Regions from separate parts of the Caballeronia sp. LZ028 genome, predicted to be linked through region 2. Evidence: riboswitches for the same ligand, from Rfam matches in the RefSeq annotation. Region 2 holds a riboswitch; the other holds the start of a gene.

Region 1 (11,395 bases), on a different contig from region 2:
GCGCGAGGGCAAATTTCCGGTTTCGGCGTCGATAGCTACTTGCTGGGCTTGCGCGCAGCAGTCGCCGCGATCAAATAAGGCCGATGCCTTCACGGCGAAGCGTGTGGGCGCTTCGCCGTGTCATCGGGTCAGGCCGGGCGACTGAAATCCTTCGACGCGGGCGCGACCGGCTCGCGTTCGCTCTGCTTGCGCAGCGGTTCGTGATTGCGTTGCGCCGCGCCGCGGATGAACAACACCGCACCCACCGCGCAAACAGCCCAGACCACCGCGATGATCGTCAAGTAGCTCATATCCTTCTCCCCGATGCTCCGAGCGCGGGCGGCTTTGCCGTCACCGCTGCCCGCCTTCTGTTGGCCCTGTTGGTCCGTTACGTTTGCGACGCGGGCAGCGCCAGCAAACGTCCGATCAGCTCTTGCGCGAACGCATGCTGCTCGGTAATGGTCTCTGCATCGTCGTCGGTGGCGTTCGGATCGCCGTGCAGCTTCCCGGCGAGACGCATGATGTTGTCCGACACCGACTGCAGCGCGCTCAGCAATTCCGCTTGTGTCGCCGCGCTGTCCTGCGATCCTTCGCCGAAACGCTGCGCCGTTCGATGCGGCCTGGCGTTTCCTTCCATCGTCTGATACATGGCGACCCCCGTCGTGAGTGGATGATGCGATTCTCACGCCGCGACGCCTCGAGTAATCCTCCGAACAAGCCCTGATTCCGGCCTCAATTCGTTTGATGTCCGTTTCCGCGATTCGGAGCACGGCTGCTATACGCCCGCCCATCAAGGCTTTGCGGCCGCCGGGCGGTAAAATCGCAGATCCGTCCGCTGATAATCGGCCTTTTTTGCAGCGGCTTGTGGGGTCATCCGCACGAAAAAACAACAGTTTCTTACCAAAAAGCAGACTAAAAGGTCGGATCAAACGGTACGCGCGATCGTTCGATCCATGAACGCAGTAATTTTTGCAGTGCAACAGACATCGACATGGCTTCACCCACGACGAACGAAACACCCTCGCTGCACACACTCAAACGCGGACTCAAGAGTCGCCACATCCAGTTGATCGCGCTCGGCGGCGCGATCGGCACCGGGCTTTTTCTCGGCGTCGCGCAGACGATCAAGCTCGCCGGGCCATCCGTGCTGCTCGGTTACGCGATCGCCGGGCTGATGGCGTTCTTCATCATACGTCAGCTCGGCGAGATGATCGTCGACGAGCCGGTTGCCGGTTCCTTCAGCCATTTCGCCGATAAATACTGGGGCCACGCCGCCGGTTTCATCTCCGGCTGGAACTACTGGGCCATTTACATTCTGGTGAGCATGGCGGAGCTGTCGGCCGTGGGCATCTACATGCAGTACTGGTGGCCGGGATTGCCGATGTGGATATCGGCGCTCGCGTGCTTCGTGATCGTCAACGCGATCAATCTGACGAGCGTGAAGTCCTACGGCGAGACGGAGTTCTGGTTCGCGATCGTCAAAGTGGCGGCGATCGTCGGCATGATCCTGTTCGGCGGCTGGCTGCTCGCGTCGGGCAAGGCGGGGCCGGAAGCGAGCGTCGCGAATCTTTGGCGGCTCGGCGGCTTCTTTCCGAACGGCGTGCACGGGCTCGTCATGTCGATGGCCGTCATCATGTTCTCGTTCGGCGGGCTGGAGCTCGTCGGCATTACGGCGGCGGAAGCGGAAGACCCGTCGCGCAGCATTCCGCGCGCGACCAATCAGGTCATCTATCGCATCCTGATTTTTTATGTCGGCGCGCTCGGCGTGCTGCTGTCGCTTTATCCGTGGGACAAGGTCGCGACCGGCGGCAGTCCGTTCGTGCTGATTTTCCGCGAGATGAACAGCACGGTCGTCGCGAACGTGCTCAACGTGATCGTGCTGACGGCCGCGCTCTCCGTGTACAACAGCGGCGTCTATGCGAACAGCCGCATGCTGTACGGCCTCGCGCAGCAAGGCAACGCGCCGCGCGCGCTGCTCAACGTGAGCGGACGCGGCATTCCGCTCGCGGCGCTGGCGGTGTCGGCGCTGGTGACGGCGGCGTGCGTCGTCATCAACTATGTGATTCCGGGGCGCGCGTTCGGCCTCTTGATGGGACTCGCGGTGTCGGCGCTCGTCATCAACTGGGCGATGATCAGCATCATCCATCTCATGTTCCGCCGGCAGAAGCGCGCGAACGCCGAAGCGACCTCGTTTCCGAGCTTTCTGCATCCGTTCACGAACTACGTCGTGCTCGCGTTTCTCGCGGGCATCGTCTGGGTGATGTACGAGATTCCGGATCTGCGCCTGTCCGTGTACCTGATTCCGGTCTGGCTGGCCGTTCTCGGAATCGGCTACTATCTCAAAACTCGGGCCGCGCGCGGAGACTGACGCGGCCGCGCTTGCTGATCTCTCGTCCTCTCTCGTCCTATAAGTCACCATGTTCGAACATATCGATGCTTACCCCGGCGACCCGATCCTGTCGCTGAACGAAAACTTCCAGAAAGATCCGCGCACCAATAAGGTCAACCTGAGCATCGGCATTTACTTTGACGACGAAGGCCGTTTGCCCGTGATGCAGGCCGTGCGCGAGGCGGAACTGTCGATCCTGAAAGACCTCGGCCCGAAACCGTATTTGCCGATGGCCGGTTTCGCGCATTATCGCGACGCCGTGCAGGCGCTCGTGTTCGGCAACGACAGCCCGGCGCGCGCCGATGGCCGCATCGCGAGCGTGCAGACGCTCGGCGGATCGGGCGCGCTGAAGGTCGGCGCGGATTTCATCAAGCGCTACTTTCCGAAGTCGCAAGTGTGGGTGAGCGATCCGACGTGGGAGAACCATCGTTTCATCTTCGAGCGCGCGGGTTTCGAAGTGAACACGTATCCGTATTACGACGAAGCCACCGGCGGACTGCGCTTCGATGCGATGCTCGACGCCATCGACAAGCTGCCCGCGAAGAGCGTCGTGCTGCTGCACGCGTGCTGTCATAACCCGACGGGCGTCGATCTCGATCAGGCGCAATGGGTGAAGATCATCGACGTGCTGCAAAAGCGCGATCTGCTGCCGTTCGTCGATATGGCGTATCAGGGCTTCGGTTCCGGTCTCGACGACGACGCGTTCGCCGTGCGCGAACTCGCGCGCCGTGGCGTGCCGGCGTTCATCGCCAATTCGTTCTCGAAGAATTTCTCGCTGTACGGCGAGCGCTGCGGCGGCCTGCACGTCATTTGCGACGATGCCGCCGAAGCCGATCGCGTGCTCGGCCAGCTGACGAGCGCGGTACGCGCGAACTACAGCAATCCGCCGACGCACGGCGCGAAGATCGTCACGCATGTGCTGAACACGCCCGAACTTAAACAGTCGTGGGAAAAGGAACTCGCGTCGATGTGCCAGCGCATCGCGCGCATGCGTCAGGCGATCCACGACGGACTGAAGGATCACGTTCGCGGCGAGATGCTCACGCGGTATATCAAGCAGCGCGGCATGTTCACGTACACGGGTCTGGTCGCGGATCAAGCCGACCGGCTCAAGGAGGAATTCGGCGTGTACATCCTGCGCTCGGGCCGCATGTGCGTCGCGGGCCTGAACGACAGCAACGTGCAGATCGTCGCCGATGCCATCGGCAAGGTGCTGGCGGCGAAGTAAATCGCTACATCGCGGGACAGGACAGCACTTTCTGCGGCGGAAGGCTGCCCGGTCCCGTCTCGACTTTCGTGCCGCGCGGCGGCGTCAGAATGAGCCGCACGGCACTCGTGCCTTCGTTCGCGAGCACGTAGATATCGCCGCTTCCTTCCGGCTGCCAGTACACGCGATACACCTCGCCGTCCTTGTACACATGCAGCGCGCCGTGCCGCACGGCGCCGCCCCGCCAGAAATTCACGCTTTCCCCTTCGCGCAGCGCGATCATGCCGTCCTGCCCGTTCGTGGCGCTTTCGAGCGTGCCGCAGACGGCGTCGTCGGCGCGTGCGTGCGTGCAGACGGCCAGCGCCGCTGCGCATAGAAACATCGTTTTGCGATTCATCGGCTATCGACTCCCGGAAAAAGCGCGTGCGCCGTCCCGCGCTCCTCGCAAGATACGCGCCGACGTTCCTCCGCGCGTGTGCTACTTTGAATGGAAGCAGCATTCGATCATGGAGGGCGACATGACTGTGATCGCGCCGGACGAAAGAGCGGATTTCCTCGCGATTCTCGCGCGCCATCGGCTCGACGAGAGCGATTTTCTGGTGCACGAAGGCGGCGCGTCCGATGTCGTGGACGATGTTTATCCGTTGCAGGGCGTCGTCACCATCACGCGACGTTCCACGTTGAAGGAACGCGAATATCGCATCGGACACGGCACGCAATGGACCGCCGCGTTCGAAAAAGACTTGAACAAGGGCGTGTTCAGATGAACGGGCACGCGCACGCAGTTTTTTCACGCACTTTTTTGAAGCGGAGCAGGCGATGAGACCGACCGAATTCAAATCGTTCAAGGCGCACGTCGCGATGATGCTGCGCGATCTGCCGCGCGGCGTGACGGCCGATCTCAGTGATGTCGCCGTCGCGTACTGGAACGGCACGCAAGTGGTCGGCGCCTATTTGCGCGACAACGGCCGCCTCGACGAAGACTTCGATTTCGACGAAAACGCCTGGGGCGTCTGGCGCGACGATTTCCTCGCGTGGTTCGATGCGCCGCGTTTCTCCGAACGCGCCGATCTGAAGGCCGCGTTCGTCGCAGGCGTCATGCCCCCGAGCGCACACGGCGGGCTCTGGCCGCGGGCGCTGTGATTTAGGCTTCATTCGGCAAGTCATCCGTAAGCACTCCTCGCACGCGCCCGTTCCCCGCCGAACGGCACAGCGATTGCTCCGTTCCTCCACGCGACAGCGTCCGAACCACGACCGCGCGACGGCCGTGTTCCGCCTTTCATCGTCACGGAGGATTCAGCATGGCTGGCAACGGCAGACTCAGTCCGCTCACGTTCTTTACGGCCATCGTGTTTATCGTCATCGGCGTGTTGCTGGCGGCGGGCGGAGCGTATCTCGTTGCGCTCAAAGGATCGTGGTACTACGTGATCGCGGGTGCGGCCATCCTGCTGACCGGGCTCTTGTTGTTGATCCGGCGGCGCTCCGCATTGCTGCTTTTCGCGCTGTTCCTGTTCGCCTCGACGATCTGGGCCGTCGTCGAAGTGCGTTTCGATTTCTGGCAACTGATGCCGCGCCTGTGGATCTGGCTGCTGCTCGCGATCTGGCTGCTGATTCCGTTCGTGCATCGCGGCGCGTTGTTCGGGCCGCCTTCGACATCGCGCGCCGCGCGCACGCCGCTCGCCGCCGCGATCATCCTCACGCTGCTGCTCGGCGTCGGCACCTGGTTCAATCATCCGCACGACCGGCCGGGGCGCATCGACGTGAACGTCGCCGCCGACGCCAATCAGCCCGATGCCAACGCCGCGACCGGCCGCGCGGCGGGCGACTGGGTCGACTATGGCGGCTCGCCGCTCGCGCAGCGTTACGCGCCGCTCGCCCAGATCACGCCGGATAACGCGCATCGGCTAAAGGTGGCGTGGACGTATCGCACCGGCGACATGCCCGGCCCCGACGATCCGACCGAAACCACCGACGAGAACACGCCGCTCAAGGTCGGCGACACGATTTTCCTGTGCACGCCGCATAGCAAGGCGATCGCGCTCGATGCCGCGAGCGGCAAGGAAAAGTGGCGTTTCGATCCGCGGATTCAGAGTCCGATCGGGTTCAAGCATTGGGAGCACATGACTTGCCGGGGCGTCGCTTATTACGATGCGTCGATGCATCCGATGCCCGCTGCCGCCGCGCCCGAAGCCAGCGCGCCCGCCGAAGCCGATGCGGCCTCCGCGCCTGCCGACGCATCCGCGCCCACGGAAGCGTCCGCGCCCGTGCGGACGCCCGCGCAAACCACGGCGCAGGCCGAATGTCCGCATCGCCTGTTCCTTCCGACCGCCGACGCCCGCCTGATCGCGCTCGACGCGGACACCGGCAAGCCGTGCGCGAGCTTCGGAAAGAACGGTGCAATCGATTTGCGCGCGAATATCGGGCCGTTCACGCCGGGCGGCTATTACTCGACCTCGCCGCCGGCGGTGTTCCGCAATCTCGTGATCGTCGGCGGTCATGTGACCGACAACGAATCGAACAACGAGCCGTCGGGCGTGATCCGCGCGTTCGACGTCAATGACGGCCATCTCGTCTGGAACTGGGATCCAGGCAATCCGGACGTCACCGAACCGATCGCGGCGGGCGGCACTTATGTGCGCAATTCGCCGAACATGTGGTCGATGTTCAGCGTCGACGAAAAGCGCGGCATGATTTTTCTGCCGATGGGCAACCAGACGCCCGATCAGTGGGGCGGCGAGCGCACGCCACAGGCCGAGAAGTTCGGCGCGGGCGTCGTCGCGCTCGATGCCGCGACGGGCAAGCTGCGCTGGAACTATCAGTTCACGCATCACGATCTGTGGGATATGGATGTGGGCGGGCAGCCGACGCTCGTCGATCTGCAGACGGCGCAGGGCACGCAGCCGGCGCTGATCGCATCGACGAAGCAGGGCAGCATCTACGTGCTGAATCGCGAAACCGGCCAGCCGATCGTGCCGATCAGCGAAGTCGCCGTGCCGGGCGGCGCGGCGAAAGGCGATCACACCGCGCCGACGCAGGCCGTTTCCGCGCTCAACTTCAACCCGCCGCGCGTGACGGAGGCGGACATGTGGGGCACGACGCCGTTCGATCAGCTTTGGTGCCGCATCAAGTTCAGGAGCCTGCGCTACGACGGGCCGTACACGCCGCCGTCGGAGCAGGGGTCGCTCGTGTTTCCGGGTAACTTCGGCGTATTCGACTGGGGCGGGATTTCCGTCGATCCGGTGCGGCAGATTCTGATCGCGAATCCGGACTACATGGCGTTCACGTCGAAGCTGATTCCGCGTGACAAGATTCCCGAGGACAACGGCGAGAAGAAAGGCAGCGAAACGAGCGGTATCAAGCTCGCGCGCGGTACGCCGTTCGGCTTTGAGATCAGCGCGTTTCTTTCACCGCTCGGGATTCCGTGCCAGGCGCCGCCGTGGGGCTACATCGCGGGCGTCGATCTGCGCACGCAGAAGATTGCGTGGATGCACAAGAACGGCACCATCTTCGACAGCGCGCCGCTGCCGATTCCGATGCCGCTCGGCGTGCCGAGCCTCGGCGGGACGATCGTGACGGCGGGCGGCGTCGCGTTCCTGACGGGCACGCTCGATCAATACGTGCGCGCCTACGACGTGCGCGACGGCAAGAAGCTGTGGGAGGCGCGTCTGCCGGCGGGCGGTCAGGCCACGCCGATGAGCTACGCCGATGCAAGCGGCAAGCAATATGTGCTCGTGACGGCGGGCGGTCATGGCTCGCTCGGCACGAAGGCGGGCGATTATGTGATCGCCTATGCGTTGCAGTGAATGCGAAAAAAAGCGCGGGAATTTTCTCCCGCGCCTGCACGTTACGTCCGGCGATAAGCCTCGGCCATGAGCGCGCTGACCTTCGCGCGCGCGCTCAGCGCATTGCGGACGGCGGCGACGATGAAGGAAACGAGGGCGATCGGCGTGGCAGCGATGATTCCCATGATGAACTCCGTACTAACTAGGTAATAACCCTAGGTTAGCACATTATGACGCATTGCAACAAATATCTTTCGGGGAATTGACCGTACGCAAAGGCGAAACGCTCTGAAGGAGCATCCAGATGAAGACGCACTTTCCGGCTCGTATCGCGGCGATCGGCGCCGTTGTGCTCATCGCGGCGATCGTCGTCGCGTGCAGTGGCGGTTCCGGCGATAGCGCCACTTCGTCTGCGGCGAGCGGCGGCGCGCCGCCGGCGGCATCGAGCCCGTCGGGGGCATCGAGCCCGGCGGGGGCATCGGCGCCTCTGGCTGCGGTGTCGAAAGATGTCGTCACCTGGCACAACGACATCGCGCGCACCGGACAGCAACTCGCGGAAACCGTCCTCACGCCGGCGAACGTCAATCAGCGTACTTTCGGCAAGCTCGCGCTCTTTTCCGTCGATGGCGCCGTCGACGCGCAGCCGCTCTTTCTGGCGGGCGTACCGATCGCGGGCGGCACGCGCAACGTGCTCTACGTCGCGACGGAAAACGCCAGCGTCTACGCTTTCGACGCCGACAGCGGCGCGGTGCTGTGGAAAGTCTCGACGCTCGGCAGCGGCGAGTCGCCGAGCGACGACCACAACTGTCATCAGATCACGCCGACAATCGGTGTCACGGCGACGCCGGTCATCGACCGGACGCGCGGCCCGAACGGCGCGATGTATGTCGTCGGCATGTCGAAGGATGCGTCGGGCGCGTATCACCAGCGCATTCACGCGCTCGATGTCGCGACGGGCGCCGAGCTCTTCAACGGCCCCACCGAAATCCGGGCGACGTATCCGGGCAACGGCGCGGGCAGCCAGAACGGCACGCTGACGTTCGATCCCGGCCAGTACGCCGAGCGCGCGGCGTTGCTGCTGCTGAACGGCGTCGTCTACACGGCGTGGACTTCGCATTGCGACTTCATGCCGTACACCGGCTGGGTCATGGGCTACGACGCCGCGACCCTGCAACAGGCGAGCGTGCTGAACCTCACGCCGAACGGCCAGATGGGCTCGATCTGGATGAGCGGCGCGGGCCTCGCATCGGACGGCCAGGCGATCTTTTTCCTCGACGCCAACGGCACCTTCGATCCGACGCAAAACGCGCAGGAGATGCCGATCAACGGCAACTTCGGCAACGGTTTTTTGCGGCTGGAAACGTCGCCGCTCAGGGTGCAGGACTATTTCGAGCCGTCGAACACGGTGCAGGAGTCGAACGAGGACGAAGATCTCGGTTCCGGCGGCGCGATGGTGCTGCCGGACTTCACCGATGCGGGCGGCACGGTCCGGCATCTGGCGATCGGCGCGGGCAAGAACTCGACGATCTACGTCGTGAACCGCTTCTCGATGGGCAAGTTCGATTCGAACGCGGACCACATCTATCAGGAACTCGTCGGCCAGATTCGCGGGGCGATGTTCGGCGCGCCCGCGTATTTCAACAACACGGTCTATTTCGGCGCGGTCGGCGACAGCATTCGGGCGTTCGCGGTCAGCAACGCGTTGCTTTCGGCGACGTCGACGAGTCAGACGTCGAATGCGTTCGGCTTCCCCGGCGCGACGCCGAGCATTTCCGCGAACGGCACGGCGAACGGCATTCTGTGGGCGGCGGAGAACGGCGCGACAGGCGCGCTGCGCGCCTACGACGCGGCCAATCTCGCGCGCCAGCTCTACAGCAGCAACGACGCCGGCACGCGCGACCAGTTCGGTGCGGGCAACAAGTTCATCACGCCGATGATCGCGAACGGCAAGGTGTATGTCGGCACGAAGAACGGCGTCGCCGTGTTCGGGCTGTTGTCGAAATAGGATCGGCGCGCGAACGCGGCGCCGGGCGTGACGCCGCGAGCGCGCCGCAACTAGCCGAAACGCCGTGGAACGGTCGCGAAGTCATGTTAAGCTCTCGGTTCTTCGCTGGGGAGTAGCCGGCTTTCCTGCACAGGGAAAGCGCTCATGTCAACACGCTCGGTCGTTCAGGCCGTGGCATGAGCAGCCATCAAAGGTTGGCAAGACCATCGACAGAATTCGCGACCGGTCGGGCGCGCGTTCTGTCGTTCCATCTTGCCCGACCAGAGCGCTACTCGATGAATCTCGCCTCCACAATTTTTCTAGCCTTCGCCATGTCCACCGACGCGTTCGCCGCAGCCGTCGGCAAGGGCGCGACCCTGCACAAGCCGCGCATCGCGGAAGCGTTGAAGACCGGCGTGATCTTTGGCGTGATCGAAGCCCTGACGCCGCTCGTCGGCTGGGCGCTCGGCAGGGCGGCCGCGCAGTATGTCACCGCGTGGGATCACTGGATCGCGTTCGGCCTGCTCTTCCTGCTCGGCGCGCGCATGATCCGCGAAGGTTTCAGCAGCGTGAGCCACGAAGCGGAAAAGCCCAATTCGCATTCGTTCTGGGTGTTGGCGCTCACCGGTTTCGCGACCAGCATCGACGCGATGGCGGTCGGCGCGGGCCTCGCGTTCATCGATGTCGATATCTTCTCGACGGCCGCGACCATCGGTTTCGCGACGATGCTGATGGTGACGATCGGCGTGATGGTCGGCCGGCTCGTCGGCGCGACGATCGGCAAGCGGGCGGAAATCGTCGGCGGGCTGATTCTGATCGGCGTCGGCAGCGTCATTCTGGCCGAACATCTCGGCCATCTCGGCTGAGGATGCGCGCCTTGCCGCCGCGCGGCGTGAGAATCGCGAGCACGGCGGCGACGATGAAAAGCGCGGGCACGTCGCCCGCCAGATGACCGAGGTGGCGCCCCGCGCCGCCGAACGACTGCACGGCCATGATCGCGCCGTGCACGACGCTCGACCACACCGTGAACCAGATGAGGCTCAGATGCCTCATCGGCTCGCGCGATGCGATCAGCAGGAAAACGCCGAGCGTCGCGTAGATGCCGACGATCATCATCGCGTATTCCGAATGGCCTTCGTGGCCGGCATCCCACGCCCATCCTGAAGGCCAGAGCAGCATGAGCGGATAGAAGGCGAAGAGCGCGATCAGCCCGACGACGGCGAGCACGATGCGCAGGCAGGCGAGGCGACGGGCGTCGTTCATGGCGGCTCCTTGGCGGCGCGACATGAGCGACAAGATACCGCGAAGCGCACCGCGAAAGCCATCGATGGCGGCAGGCCTTTCCACCAAAAATCGGCGCAAATAAAATAACAACGACTGCCATTAGGCCGATACGATTCATCATTCCACTGCCTTCAACCACAAATCCAGCACGTCATGCCACGTCCGATTTCCGCGCGCATCCATCTCGACGCCATCCGACAGAATCTTCAACTTGTCAAACGCACGGCGCCGTCGTCGCGCGTGTGGTCCGTCATCAAGGCGAATGCTTATGGTCACGGCATCGAGCGCATTTATCCGGCGCTCGCTGAAGCCGACGGCATCGCGCTGCTCGATCTCGATGAAGCCGTGCGCGTGCGCGAGCTCGGCTGGAAAAAGCCGATTCTTTTGCTCGAAGGCGTTTTCGAGCCCGCGGATGTCGAAACGGCGGATCGTCACCGGCTCACGGTCACGGTGCATTGCGACGAGCAGCTTGCGTTGCTGAAGGCGGCGCGGCCGAACGAGCGCATCGACATACAGTTGAAGATGAACTCGGGCATGAACCGGCTCGGCTATCGGCCGGGCGAATTCGTCGAGGCTTGGAAAAGGGCGTCGGATATCGCGGCGATCGGCTCGATCGGCCTGATGAGTCACTTCGCGAACGCCGACGAAGGCGCGATCGACTGGCAGATAGACGAATTCGAAGCGGCCACGCGCGATCTTCCCGGCACGCGCTCGCTGTCGAATTCGGCGGCGGTGCTGTGGCATCCGCGCGCGCATCGCGACTGGGTGCG
Region 2 (11,395 bases):
ATCGTGTTCAGCTCCACGAGACGGCGATGGCGCGCGTCGCCCATCGGCCATTCGTCGAGCAGCGCGCCGTGCTTTTCGCGCACGTCTTCGACATGGCGCAGCCAGTTATCGGCGAGACCGACGCGCCGCCCGACGAGCGCCGCGCCCACGCCCGAGCAGCCGTAATGGCCGACGACCATGATGTGCTTCACCTTCAGCAGATCGACGGCGAACTGGATCACCGACAGACAATTGAGATCGGAGTGCACGACGACGTTCGCGATGTTTCTGTGCACGAAGACTTCGCCCGGCGGCAAGCCGATGATCTCGTTGGCCGGCACGCGCGAGTCCGCGCAGCCGATCCACAGATATTCGGGCGTCTGCTGATGCGCGAGGCGCTCGAAGAAAGCGGCGTCTTCGGCGAGCTTGCGTTCGACCCATTCCTGATTGTTTGCGAACAGGTGAGCAAGCGGCGTTTTATCGTCAATGTGGTTCATGTTCGAAAGTCAAAAGCCGGACCGCGCGCTTCACGCGGCGCGCGCGTCCGATCGGCCGGGCTCGTCGAAACGCTCCGGATAACGGATGCAGAATCGGACGTCCCGGTCATAGGGAAAGAAATCGGCGAGTTCGCCGCGCAGCAGTTGTTCCTTGTGATGCTGCCAGAACGCGGGATCGAAAAAATCCGCGTGATGACGCATGAACGCTTCGCGCACGCGCGGATCGCCGAGCAAAAATGTGCCGTACGTTTCGGGAAAGATATCGTGCGGCCCGACGGTATACCACGGTTCGCCGGACAGCTCGTCCTCTTCCGTGCGCGGCGCAGGGACGCGGCGCACGTTGCAATCGGTCAGATACTCGATTTCATCGTAGTCGTAGAACACCACACGACCGTGCCGCGTCACGCCGAAGTTCTTGTACAGCATGTCGCCGGGGAAGATGTTCGCCTGAATCAGCTGTTTGATCGCGTCGCCATATTCCTTGATGCCGTGATCGACGTCGTCGGCGTTCCCGTTCTGAAGGAACAGATTGAGCGGCACCATGCGGCGCTCGATATACACATGCCGGATGACGAGCTTGTCGCCTTCGTATTCGATCATCGAAGGCGCTTCCTTTTCGAGTTCGCGGATGAGCGCGTCGTCGAGGCGCGCGACCGGCAGGGCGACGCTCGAATATTCGAGCGTATCGGCCATTCGGCCAACGCGATCGTGCCGCTTCACGAGCTGATACTTGTCCTGAATCTTCTGCCGCGTGGTTTCCTTCGGCGGCGGAAACGCGTCCTTGATGAGCTTGAACACGTAAGGAAACGACGGCAGCGTGAAGACGATCATCACGAGTCCCTTGATGCCCGGCGCGACGATGAACTTATCGCTCGAATGCGACAGATGATGCAGCAAGTCGCGATAGAAATCGTTCTTGCCCTGCTTCTGCAAACCGACCGACGTATAGATTTCGGCCTTCGGCTTACGCGGCATGATCGTGCTCAGAAATTGCACGAACGCCGACGGCACTTCCATATCGACGAGAAAATACGAATGCGAGAAGCTGAAGATGATGAGCACCTGCTCGCGCGAGAGCAGCACGGTATCGAGCGCGAGCAAGCCGGGCTTCGTATGCCGGATCGCGATGGCGAAGGGCAGCAGCGCATCGCCGTTGATGATCCGCCCGACGACATACGCCGCCTTGTTGCGAAAGAACAGCGACGAAAGCACATGAATCTGAAAGTTCGGCGCGGGCGTGATATCGCCGAAGGCTTCGCGCAGCGCCTGCATCACGCATTGCACGTCGCGCGGCAAATCCTCGAACGGCGGTTCCAACTGAAAGTTCGTGACGATGCGTTCGAGCGTCGCGGCGAGGCCGTCCTTTTCCGGGTAATACGCGCGATACGTCGGCTTTGCGGCGGGCTCGTCGTTCTCGATGTATTCCGTCGAAATGGCCGGCCGCACAAAGATGAAGTCATTGTTGAAGTACGAGCGATGCAGGATCTTGCAGCACACGGAATTGAAGAACGTTTCCGCGCATTCCGGCTGACGATGCGTCGTCAGCAAGCCGATGTAATGCAGCTTGATCTGCTGCCACACGTCGTCCTCGATATTCTCCGCGTCGTATTCGTCTTCGAGCGCCGTCACGCATTCCGTGACGCGATCGTCATACGACGCGATGCGATCGCGCGCCAGTTGTTGCAACGCGAGCCAGTCGCCGCGCTCGAATAGCTCCTTCGCCTTGATCGCGGCTTCGCGGAACACGCGGTAATGATGCTCGAAGCCTTCGAGTATCGTCTTGGCGACATCGAAGCCGATTTGCGACGAGAGCAGCTTGGGGAAATGATTCATATCGACCCTGCGCTTCCTGTGCGGGCGTCACGCGTTATGCCGCTTTGGGTTTGCGTGCACGCTTTTCCGCGCCCGCCGCGAGCAGCGCGCGGCCCTGTTCCTCATACGCGGAAAGTTCGGCGAGCGTCGTGTTCAGGTCTTCGAGCTGACGCTGCAGCACTTCGCGATGCGCCGCGATCGTATCGACGAAAGCCTGTAGCTGCGTCGCGGTGCCGGTAGGCGAGTCATACAGATCGAGCAGCGTGCGGATTTCCGACAGCGTGAAACCGAGCCGCTTGCCGCGCAGCGTGAGCTTGAGGCGCGTGCGATCGCGCGCCGAATACACACGCCGCAGGCCGTTCGAGCCTTCGCGCTTCGGCGCGAGCAGCCCCTGATCTTCGTAAAAGCGAATGGCGCGCGGCGTAATGTCGAACTCGCGCGCCAGTTCGGTGATCGTGTAATGCGTCGGTTGGGTCATTGCCGGCCGGCAGCGCAAATGCGCGCGCAACGTTAGAATGGACGTTTACGTTATCGTCAACTTGGCCAAATTGCAACGCGGCGCAAACCCGGAGGCAGGCACCGAATGAACGCACTCGAACACCAGCTCGACTATGTTTTCGCGGACCGGCTGCCCGAATCGGGCGGCGTCATGGAAGTGGCGCCGGGCGTGTTCTGGCTGCGCATGCCGCTGCCGTTCGCGCTCGATCACATCAATCTGTGGCTGCTCGCCGATGAAATCGACGGTGTGAAAGGCTGGACCGTCGTCGATTGCGGCATTTCGAGCGATACGATCCGCGCGAACTGGGAGCGCGTGTTCGATTCCGTGCTCGATGGAAAGCCGGTGCTGCGTGTGATCGTCACGCATTGTCATCCGGATCATCTGGGACTTGCCGACTGGATCTGCACGGGCGGCGACAAGCATCGATGGAACGTGCGCCTGTGGATGTCGCTCGGCGAATACGCGATGGGCCGCGTGATGGCCGCCGGCGACGGCTCGAACGCGGGCGGCGAGCGAGCGGCGGCGCATTTCGCGGCGCACGGCCTGTCCGACGAAGCGTCGCTCGATGCGCTGCGCAAGCGCGATAGCTATTACCCGACGCTCGTGCCGTCGATTCCGGCGGAATATCGGCGTATTTGCGATGGCGATGTCATGCGTATCGGCACGCGCAATTGGGAAGTGGTGTCGGGCTACGGCCATTCGCCGGAGCACAGCGCGCTTTTCTGCGCCGCCGACAAGTTGCTCATTTCCGGCGACATGGTGTTGCCGCGCATTTCGACAAACGTGTCGGTGTTCGCGGTCGAGCCGGAAGGCAATCCGCTTGCGCTGTATCTGGAATCGCTCGGCCGCTACGAAACCATGCCCGCCGATACGCTCGCGCTGCCCTCACACGGCAAGCCGTTTCGCGGCGTGCAAACGCGCATCGGGCAATTGCGCGAGCATCATCGCGCGCGGCTGGCGGAAGTGCGCGACGCGTGCGCTCAAAAGCCATGCAGCGCCGCAGACATCGTCCCGCTCATGTTCAAGCGCAAGCTCGATATTCATCAGATGACGTTCGCGCTCGGCGAAGCGCTCGCGCATCTGAATCTGCTTTGGCTCGATGGCACGCTGAAACGTCAGACCGGCGCTGACGGCGTGATCCGGTTCACGCCGGCCTGACTTCGCTTACTGCACGGAAACAGCGCCGAAATTCACGCGCCCGAACGGACTCACGTTATAGCCGCTGACGTTCGCGCGCGTGAGCGCCGCCGCCGTCGGATAGACGAGCGGAATCCACAGCGCCTGATCGTGGATGATCTTCTGCGCATCGACATACGACTTCGTGCGTTTGGCGACATCGGCGGTCGACTTGCCATCGGCGATGAGCTTGTCCAGTTGCGGATCGCAATAGCGCGCGAAGTTGATGCCTGACTTCACCGCGTTGCAACTGAAAAGCGGCGACATGTAGTTGTCCGGGTCGCCGTTGTCGCCGGCCCAGCCCATGAACAGCATGTCGTGCTGACCCTGCTTCGCCTGCTTGATGAGTTCGCCCCATTCGATCACTTTCACCTGCGCCTTCACGCCGATTTTCGCGAGATCGGCTTGCAGCAATTCCGCGCCCGCCTTCGGATTCGGATTGAGCACGCTGCCGTTCGGGCGTACCCAGATCGTCGTGTCGAAACCGTTCGGAAAGCCCGCATCGGCGAGCAGCTTCTTCGCATCGGCGGATGAATATTTGTACGCCTCGATGCTCTTGTCGTAACTCCACGTATTCGGCGGATACGGGTTCACCGCTTGCGTCGCCGTGTTGTCGAACACGGTCTTCATGTAGGTCGTGCGATCGAAGGCCATGTTGATCGCCTGACGCACCTTCGGATTGTCGAGCGGCTTCTTCTGCGTGTTGAGCGCGACGAACGCCGTCATGAATGCGGGCGCTTCGCTCACCTTCAGCGACTTGTCCTTCTTCGCGTCGATGACGTCCTGCGGCTTCGGCGACAGCGCGATCTGGCATTCGCCCGCCTTGATCTTCTGCGCGCGCACGGCGGCGTCGGGCGTGATCGCGTAGATCAGCCGGTCGATCTTCGGTTTCGCGCCCCAGTACGACGGATTCACGTCGTAGCGGATGACCGAATCTTTCGTGTAGCTCTTCAGCACGAACGGGCCGGTGCCGATCGGCTTGCTGTTCAGATCGACCTGCTGGTTCGCCTTCAGCAGCTTGTCCGCATATTCGGCCGAATAGATCGATGCGAAGCCCATCGTGAGGATCGGCACGAAGGTCGCGTTCGGCTCGTTGAGCTCGAACTTCACGGTATGGTCATCGACTTTCGATACGGCCTTGATGAGCTTCACGAGGCCCATCGACTGCGCGTGCGGAAAGCCGCTCGCGCCCGCGATCTTGTGCCACGGATTGTCGTCCGAGAGCATGCGCGAGAACGTGAACACGACGTCGTCGGCACTGAGCGGACGCGTCGGCTTGAAGTAATCGGTCGTCTGAAACTGAACGTTCGGACGCAGATGGAATGTGTACGTGAGCCCGTCGCTCGTCACGTCCCACTTTTCCGCGAGCGAGGGCACGACCTTCTTCGCGGCTTCGTCGTAGGAGACGAGCGTATTGAAGATGACATCCGCCGATGCGTTGGTCGTTACGAGCGAATTGAATTGCACGACATCGAAGCCGTCCGGGCTCGATTCGGTGCAGACGGTGAGCGGCTTGGACATCGCGAGCATCGGCGCGGCGAGCATGGCCATCGCGGCGGCCGCGGCGAAGAGTTTCAGACGCATGAGATCTCCCGTGATCTTCATTTTTGTTCGTGGATGAGCTTGAGCACGCGCAGCAAGCGACGCGCCCGGCGCGGCCAGATTAGCGGATGCATCCGTCGACGACAACGATCCGATCGGCATACGCTTATTCCGCGGGTTGCCGAAACGGGGCGCATCGGGCTAAACTTGCGCCTTCTTTGGGGAGTAGCCTTCCTTCGCGAGCGAAGGAGAACGCGTCAACATCCTCGGCCCTGCTGCCGTGGCGCGTTCGACCGGAACGGTTTGGCGAGACCATCGATGCGCTATGTCGTTCCTGGCCGGACGGCGCGTGGCGCATCGTGGTTCGCTCGACGTCCGGCCGTGGAATCATCGTGTCCCCACAACTACAACATCCCCGTTTCCCGCGCACGCTCGCGCACCCGTCGCATGTTTCGATGCGAGGTGCCGCATGACGATGCTCTTTCTCGAACTCGCGCTGATGCTCGCGATCATCCTGGTCGCGGCGGAGCTATTCACGAATGCGCTCGAACATCTCGGCGAACGGCTCGGCATTTCCGAAGGCGTGACCGGATCGCTGTTCGCGGCGGTCGGCACGGCATTGCCCGAGACGACGGTGCCGATCATCGCGCTGCTCGGCGGCACGACGAGCCGTGCGGTCAACGAAGAGATCGGCGTCGGCGCGATTCTCGGCGCGCCGCTTATGCTCGCGACGCTTTCGACGTGTCTGATGACGTTCGCGATCCTCAAGTCGCGCGGCATGAGCGGGCGCATCGTGCCGGAGCGCAGCGGCTTCGTGCGCGATCTGAACTTCTTTCTGGTCGCGTTTCTCATCGCGTGCGCCGCGATGTTCGTGCCGCATCACGCGTGGCAAGTGCGCGCGTTGTTCGCGGTCGGGCTCGTCGCGCTCTATATCGTTTATGTGATTTCGACGTTCAAGGCTTCGGCGAAGCTCGTCGAGGGCGGACACGGAACGGAAGCGCCCGAGGCCTTGTTCGCTTCGCGTCTCGGTTTGAAAACGTCGCTCGGCACGATCATGCTGCAGTTTTTCTTCGGCATCGTGCTGCTCGTCGGCGGCGCGAAGGGCTTCATTCACGGCGTCGAGGGCGTGTCGCATGCGCTGGGAATTTCGGCGCTGCTGCTGTCGCTCATCATCATTCCGATCGCGACGGAACTGCCCGAGAAAGTGAACAGCATTCTGTGGGCGCGCCGAGGAAAGGACACGCTCGCGTTCGGCAACATCACCGGCGCGATGGTGTTTCAAGGGACGTTGCTGCCGGCCATCGGCATCATGCTGACGCCGTGGGAGCCGCGTATCGAAGTGCTGACGGGCGTGCTCATCACGCTCGCGGCGGCGGCGTGGCTGCGCTTCAATGCGAAGGAGAACGGCGTCGTGCTGTGGGCGCTGCTCGGCAACGGCGTGCTGTACGCGGCCTATCTCGCGTTGACGCTCGGGCGCTGACAAAGCTGCGGCACAAAGAAGAATGCCCGCGCGAGGCGGGCATCGAAGAGCGAAGCAGCGCGCCGAGAAAACCGGCACGTCGTTCTTGTTGTTCTTATAGGGGTTATCGGCACGTGCGCCGATAACTTTAGTGCCGTCCGTCAATTAATCGACGATGTAAATCGCGCGCCGATAAAACTCGCCGATGTGCTGTTCCAGCGCATACGGCGCGAGCGCGTCGGCGAAGAGGCGCAGTTCGGCTTGTCCGTGCTGGCCGTTCAGCGCTTCGATGACGTCCTTGCCGAGATCGGCATAGGCGATCGGCGCGTCGGTCGTCTTCTTCGCGTACGCGAGATCGCGAATGCGCCAGCCGGCGTCCGTCAGCAGCTTCGACACATACGCGAGACGCTCCGCATCGGTCGCGCCCGGCTGCAGCGGATGCGTCTTGTCGCCCCACAGATTGCAGCCGAGCTGGAACACGAGCGAGCGCGACGCCTGACGCAGCTTCTTCAGATAAGCGACCGCATACGCTGGAAAGTCGTGCGCGCCGGTCACATATTCGCGGTCGAAATCCGCGCCCGCGTGATGCAGCACATTCAGATGCAAAAGCACGTCGATGTCCGACAGCTTGTCGAGGCCATCGAAGGGCAGCGCTTCGTGATGCACGTCGACATTGCCGATCGAGAAGGCATCGCCGAGTTCGCGCAGGAACTTCGCGTGTTCGGCGTTCGCTTCGATCGCCGTCACGCGCGCATCGGGATGCGCATGCGCGATCGTGTACGTGAAGAAGCCCGTATTCGCGCCGAAGTCGGCCCAGCGCTCGCCGGCTTGCGGCGCGCGATGCGCGAGAATCCAGTCGAGGCGGTTGCGGTCGCCGCGCCATTGGCTCTGAATGGTCTCCTGATAACCGAGCGTACTCGCGACGAAGTCGGGGATCGTCTGATACCCCGAGTGCTTGGAGACTTCTCCGTAGAGTTGAGCGAGCCGCTCCTTGACTGCGGTGGCGCCAGAGGTCATTTCCATAGTTCCTTGTAAAAGATTCGCCAGCTGTCGCTTGCGAGATAGACGTCGCCGGCCAGGGCGCGCAACGCAGCGCCCGCGAGACGCGCTTCGCTGCCATAGCGATGCACGGTCGTCCGGCGCCGGCGCCATGTGTTCACGATGCCGCCCGTCCACAGATACGTGGCGTGGCGTGCGCGCGAAAGGCGCCGGCCTTGATAAGCGGTTGCATCTTCCGTCGCCCAGTCGCCCACGAAAGCTTCGACGATGCCGCAGTCGTGGTTCAGGCACAGGTCGAGCGGTCCCCACGGACGGGGATTCATTTCGATGAAGTACGCGCCGTCGTCCCCGACGATGCATTCGATCATCGCGAAGCCGAAATAGCCGCATTGCGAAAGCGCCTGCCGCAGCTTCACGCCGATATCGCTCGCATGAAAATCGGCGGTGCGCGCGAGCACGATCGACTTGCCGCCGGGCTGCTGCGCGAGGTTTTCCTGCGACGAGCAGAAGACTTCGCCCGTGCGCGCGAAATAGGCGAGCAGATAAAAGCTGCGTCCCGTCACGAAGTGCTGAAAGAAATAGTGCGACGGATCTTCGCTCGCCTTGAAAGCGGCGAGGTCCGCGTCGCTTTTCACGAGCACCGGATAAAGCACGCGCTTGCCGTCGACGTTGCATTTCGGCTTGGCGACGAAAGGCACCACGGCATCGTCGATGCCCGCGTATTCGGGCGGCGGCGCGATGCCTTCGCGCGCGAAGAACTCGGTGGCGCTCGCCTTGTTCGTGAGCTTCGCGTACAGCGACGGATCGACGAGCGGCACATGCACGCCGTCGATGGATTCCAGCGCTTCCTTGTGATTCAGCAGGAAGGTGTTGAAGAATTCGGAGATCGGCACGAGCGTCACGCGGCGCGCGCCGAACTTCGCCTTCGCCTGCGCGATATAACCGGCGAGCAGCGGGACCGAGAGCGTGTCGTTTTCGCGCACGGCGACCACGAGATCGCGATACGCGCTCGACAGAACCGGATCGGCGGCCGAACGCGCGATCACCGCCGCCTGTTGCCCGAGCTTGCCGATCGCGCGCAGCAGCGCGACGACGGCGCGATCGTTGGTGCCGCTGAAGAGAAGAAACACGTGCATGGGTCGATCCTGCGTGCGCCGGGCTGCCGGGCCTTAGACGTTGGCCGCGCGGATCACGTCCACGACGCGCTCGACGTCGCGGTCCGCGAGCGCCGGATAGATCGGCAGGCACAGCACCTTGCGCGATGCTTCCTGCGCGTTCGGCAGTCGGCTCGGCTGCGCGGAGGGCAGGCCGCGATACATCGGGAAATCCGAAATCAGCGGATAGAAATAGCGGCGGCCGAAAATCTCGTGATCGCGCAGACGCTGATACAGCTCGTCGCGCGTCAGCTTGTAGTCGCTTTGCACGAGCACTGGGAAATACGAGTGGTTCGTCGCGCCGCCCGCAAGACCGGGCAGTGGCACGATGCCGTCGACGTCGGCGAGCAGGGTGCGATACAGCGCGTCGATCTCCTGACGGCGCGCGAGCGCGCGATCGATGTGCTGAAGCTGCAACAGGCCGAATGCCGCATTGATTTCGCTCATCTTGCCGTTGATGCCGGCCGCGACCACGGTCGTCTCGTTGACGAAGCCGAAGTTCTTCAGATGGTCGATGCGCTGCTTCACCTTCGCGTCCGGGCAGACGATCGCGCCGCCCTCGAACGTGTTGAAGACTTTCGTCGCGTGGAAGCTCAGCACCGACAGGTCGCCGTGCGTGAGGATGCTGCCCGCCTCGTTGCGCACGCCGAACGCGTGCGCGGCGTCGTAGATCACCTTCAAGTTGTAGTTGTCGGCGATCGCCTGGATCGCTTCGACGTCGCACGGCTGGCCGTAGCAGTGCACCGGCATGATCGCGGTGGTCTGCGGCGTGATGGCGGCTTCGATCTGACGCGGATCCAGATTCAGCGTGACCGGGTCCACGTCGACGAACACCGGCTTGATGCCGTTCCACAGCAGCGAATGCGCGGTCGCGACGAACGAATACGGCGTGGTGATCACTTCGCCCGTGATGCGCAGCGCCTGCAGCGCGGTGACGAGACCCGTCGTGCCGTTCGAGAACAGCGCGAGGTGCTGCACGCCGAGGTATTCGCACAGCGCCTGTTCGAGCTGCTGATGAAACGGGCCGCCGTTGGTCAGCGTCTTGTTTTCCCAGATCTTCTCGAGATACGGAACGAATTCGTCGAGCGGCGGCAGATGCGGCTGCGTGACGAAGATACGCTCGTCGATGGCGGGCTGCTCGCGAAAGAGAGGAATGGCGCTCATGATCAACCTTGCGTGGTGGCTGCTGAATTCGCTGCGGCGGGCGCGGCGGCGAGGAGTTCGGTATCGAAAGATTCGGCGGGCAGGCCGGCGCACCAGCGCTGCCACATGTGACGAAGCGCGTGGCTCATGCTCGCGGCGATCACGTCCGGACGGAAGCGCGCCGATTCCGAGCAGCGCTCGCGCATGCCGGTGCGCAGGGCCGCGAGCGCATTCAGATCGCTTGCGTACGCGACGCCCTTCGCGACGAATTCATCCGCGTCGCGTGCGATGAACGATTCGAGTCCGACCTGGCTCATCAACGTGCCGCCCGCGCGGCCGGGCATCGTGTCGCCGAGCAGCGTCAGCGTCGGCACGCCCATCCAGAGCGCGTGCAGCGTCGTCGTGCCGCCCGCATACGGGAAGGTGTCGAGACACAGATCGACCTGATGATGCTGCTGCAGATACACCGACACGTTCGAGCGCTTGAGCAGCGCAAGCCGGTCCGCGGCGATGCCTTCTTCGGCGAACCACTTGCCCAGTTCCGCGACGGCGCTGTCGTCGGGCATCGCGCCCATCAGCATCTTCGAATCCGGCACGGCGTGCAGCACGCGCGCCCACAGCGCGATCACCTCGCGGCGCAGCTTCGACACGCGGTTGAAGCTGCCGAACGTGACGTAGCCCTTGTGGAGCGCGGGCAGCAGATTGACCGGCGGCGAATTCGCATCGGGCAGGAACGGCGCCGCCGCCGGCAGGTACGCGATCTTTTCGACGAACTGGTCGTCGATCGGCGAGAAATGCGGCGTGCGGTTCGCGAAGTAATAGTCGATGGCGCTGACGCCGGTCGTCTGCGGATAGCCGATCCACGACGCCTGGACCGGCGCGGGCTTGCGTGCGAAGGCGCGCAGGCGGTTGCGGCCGGTATGGCCCGACAGGTCGATCAGGATATCGATGCCGTCGGCGCGCACTTTCTCGACGAACGCATCGTCCGACAAGCCCGAGACGACGTTCCAGCGTGGCGCGTGGCCGCGCAGGCGCTGCGTCGTCGAATCCTCGCGCGCATGGGTGCTGTAGACGTGAATCTCGATGCCCGGATCCTTCGCGAGCAATGCGAGCACGGGTTCCAGAAACGATGCGA

Evidence for each region. A riboswitch is a leader RNA that binds a small molecule or an ion and turns the genes downstream of it on or off. The one in region 2 is predicted to bind manganese.
Region 1: linked by a shared signal. The riboswitch ahead of mntP (manganese efflux pump MntP) and the one ahead of QCE58_RS01955 (sodium:calcium antiporter) in region 2 are both predicted to bind manganese.

What each region holds. Positions count from the first base shown of each region.
Region 1 covers NZ_JARUXN010000003.1:168,524-179,918, forward strand. Annotated here, with positions in the region: gene aroQ (type II 3-dehydroquinate dehydratase) at 1-78, shown strand, start outside; gene QCE58_RS18350 (hypothetical protein) at 129-281, opposite strand; gene QCE58_RS18355 (hypothetical protein) at 368-628, opposite strand; gene QCE58_RS18360 (amino acid permease) at 971-2,347, shown strand; gene QCE58_RS18365 (amino acid aminotransferase) at 2,397-3,596, shown strand; gene QCE58_RS18370 (hypothetical protein) at 3,601-3,972, opposite strand; gene QCE58_RS18375 (hypothetical protein) at 4,094-4,342, shown strand; gene QCE58_RS18380 (hypothetical protein) at 4,395-4,718, shown strand; gene QCE58_RS18385 (membrane-bound PQQ-dependent dehydrogenase, glucose/quinate/shikimate family) at 4,877-7,378, shown strand; gene QCE58_RS18390 (hypothetical protein) at 7,420-7,542, opposite strand; gene QCE58_RS18395 (PQQ-binding-like beta-propeller repeat protein) at 7,662-9,362, shown strand; yybP-ykoY riboswitch at 9,458-9,628, shown strand; gene mntP (manganese efflux pump MntP) at 9,638-10,207, shown strand; gene QCE58_RS18405 (DUF6632 domain-containing protein) at 10,173-10,604, opposite strand; gene alr (alanine racemase) at 10,779-11,395, shown strand, end outside.
Region 2 covers NZ_JARUXN010000001.1:408,540-419,934, forward strand. Annotated here, with positions in the region: gene can (carbonate dehydratase) at 1-476, opposite strand, end outside; gene aceK (bifunctional isocitrate dehydrogenase kinase/phosphatase) at 507-2,309, opposite strand; gene QCE58_RS01940 (MerR family DNA-binding transcriptional regulator) at 2,344-2,766, opposite strand; gene QCE58_RS01945 (MBL fold metallo-hydrolase) at 2,872-3,945, shown strand; gene QCE58_RS01950 (ABC transporter substrate-binding protein) at 3,952-5,547, opposite strand; yybP-ykoY riboswitch at 5,711-5,886, shown strand; gene QCE58_RS01955 (sodium:calcium antiporter) at 5,975-6,985, shown strand; gene QCE58_RS01960 (hypothetical protein) at 7,130-7,981, opposite strand; gene QCE58_RS01965 (hypothetical protein) at 7,978-9,099, opposite strand; gene vioA (dTDP-4-amino-4,6-dideoxy-D-glucose aminotransferase VioA) at 9,133-10,281, opposite strand; gene QCE58_RS01975 (tetratricopeptide repeat protein) at 10,284-11,395, opposite strand, start outside.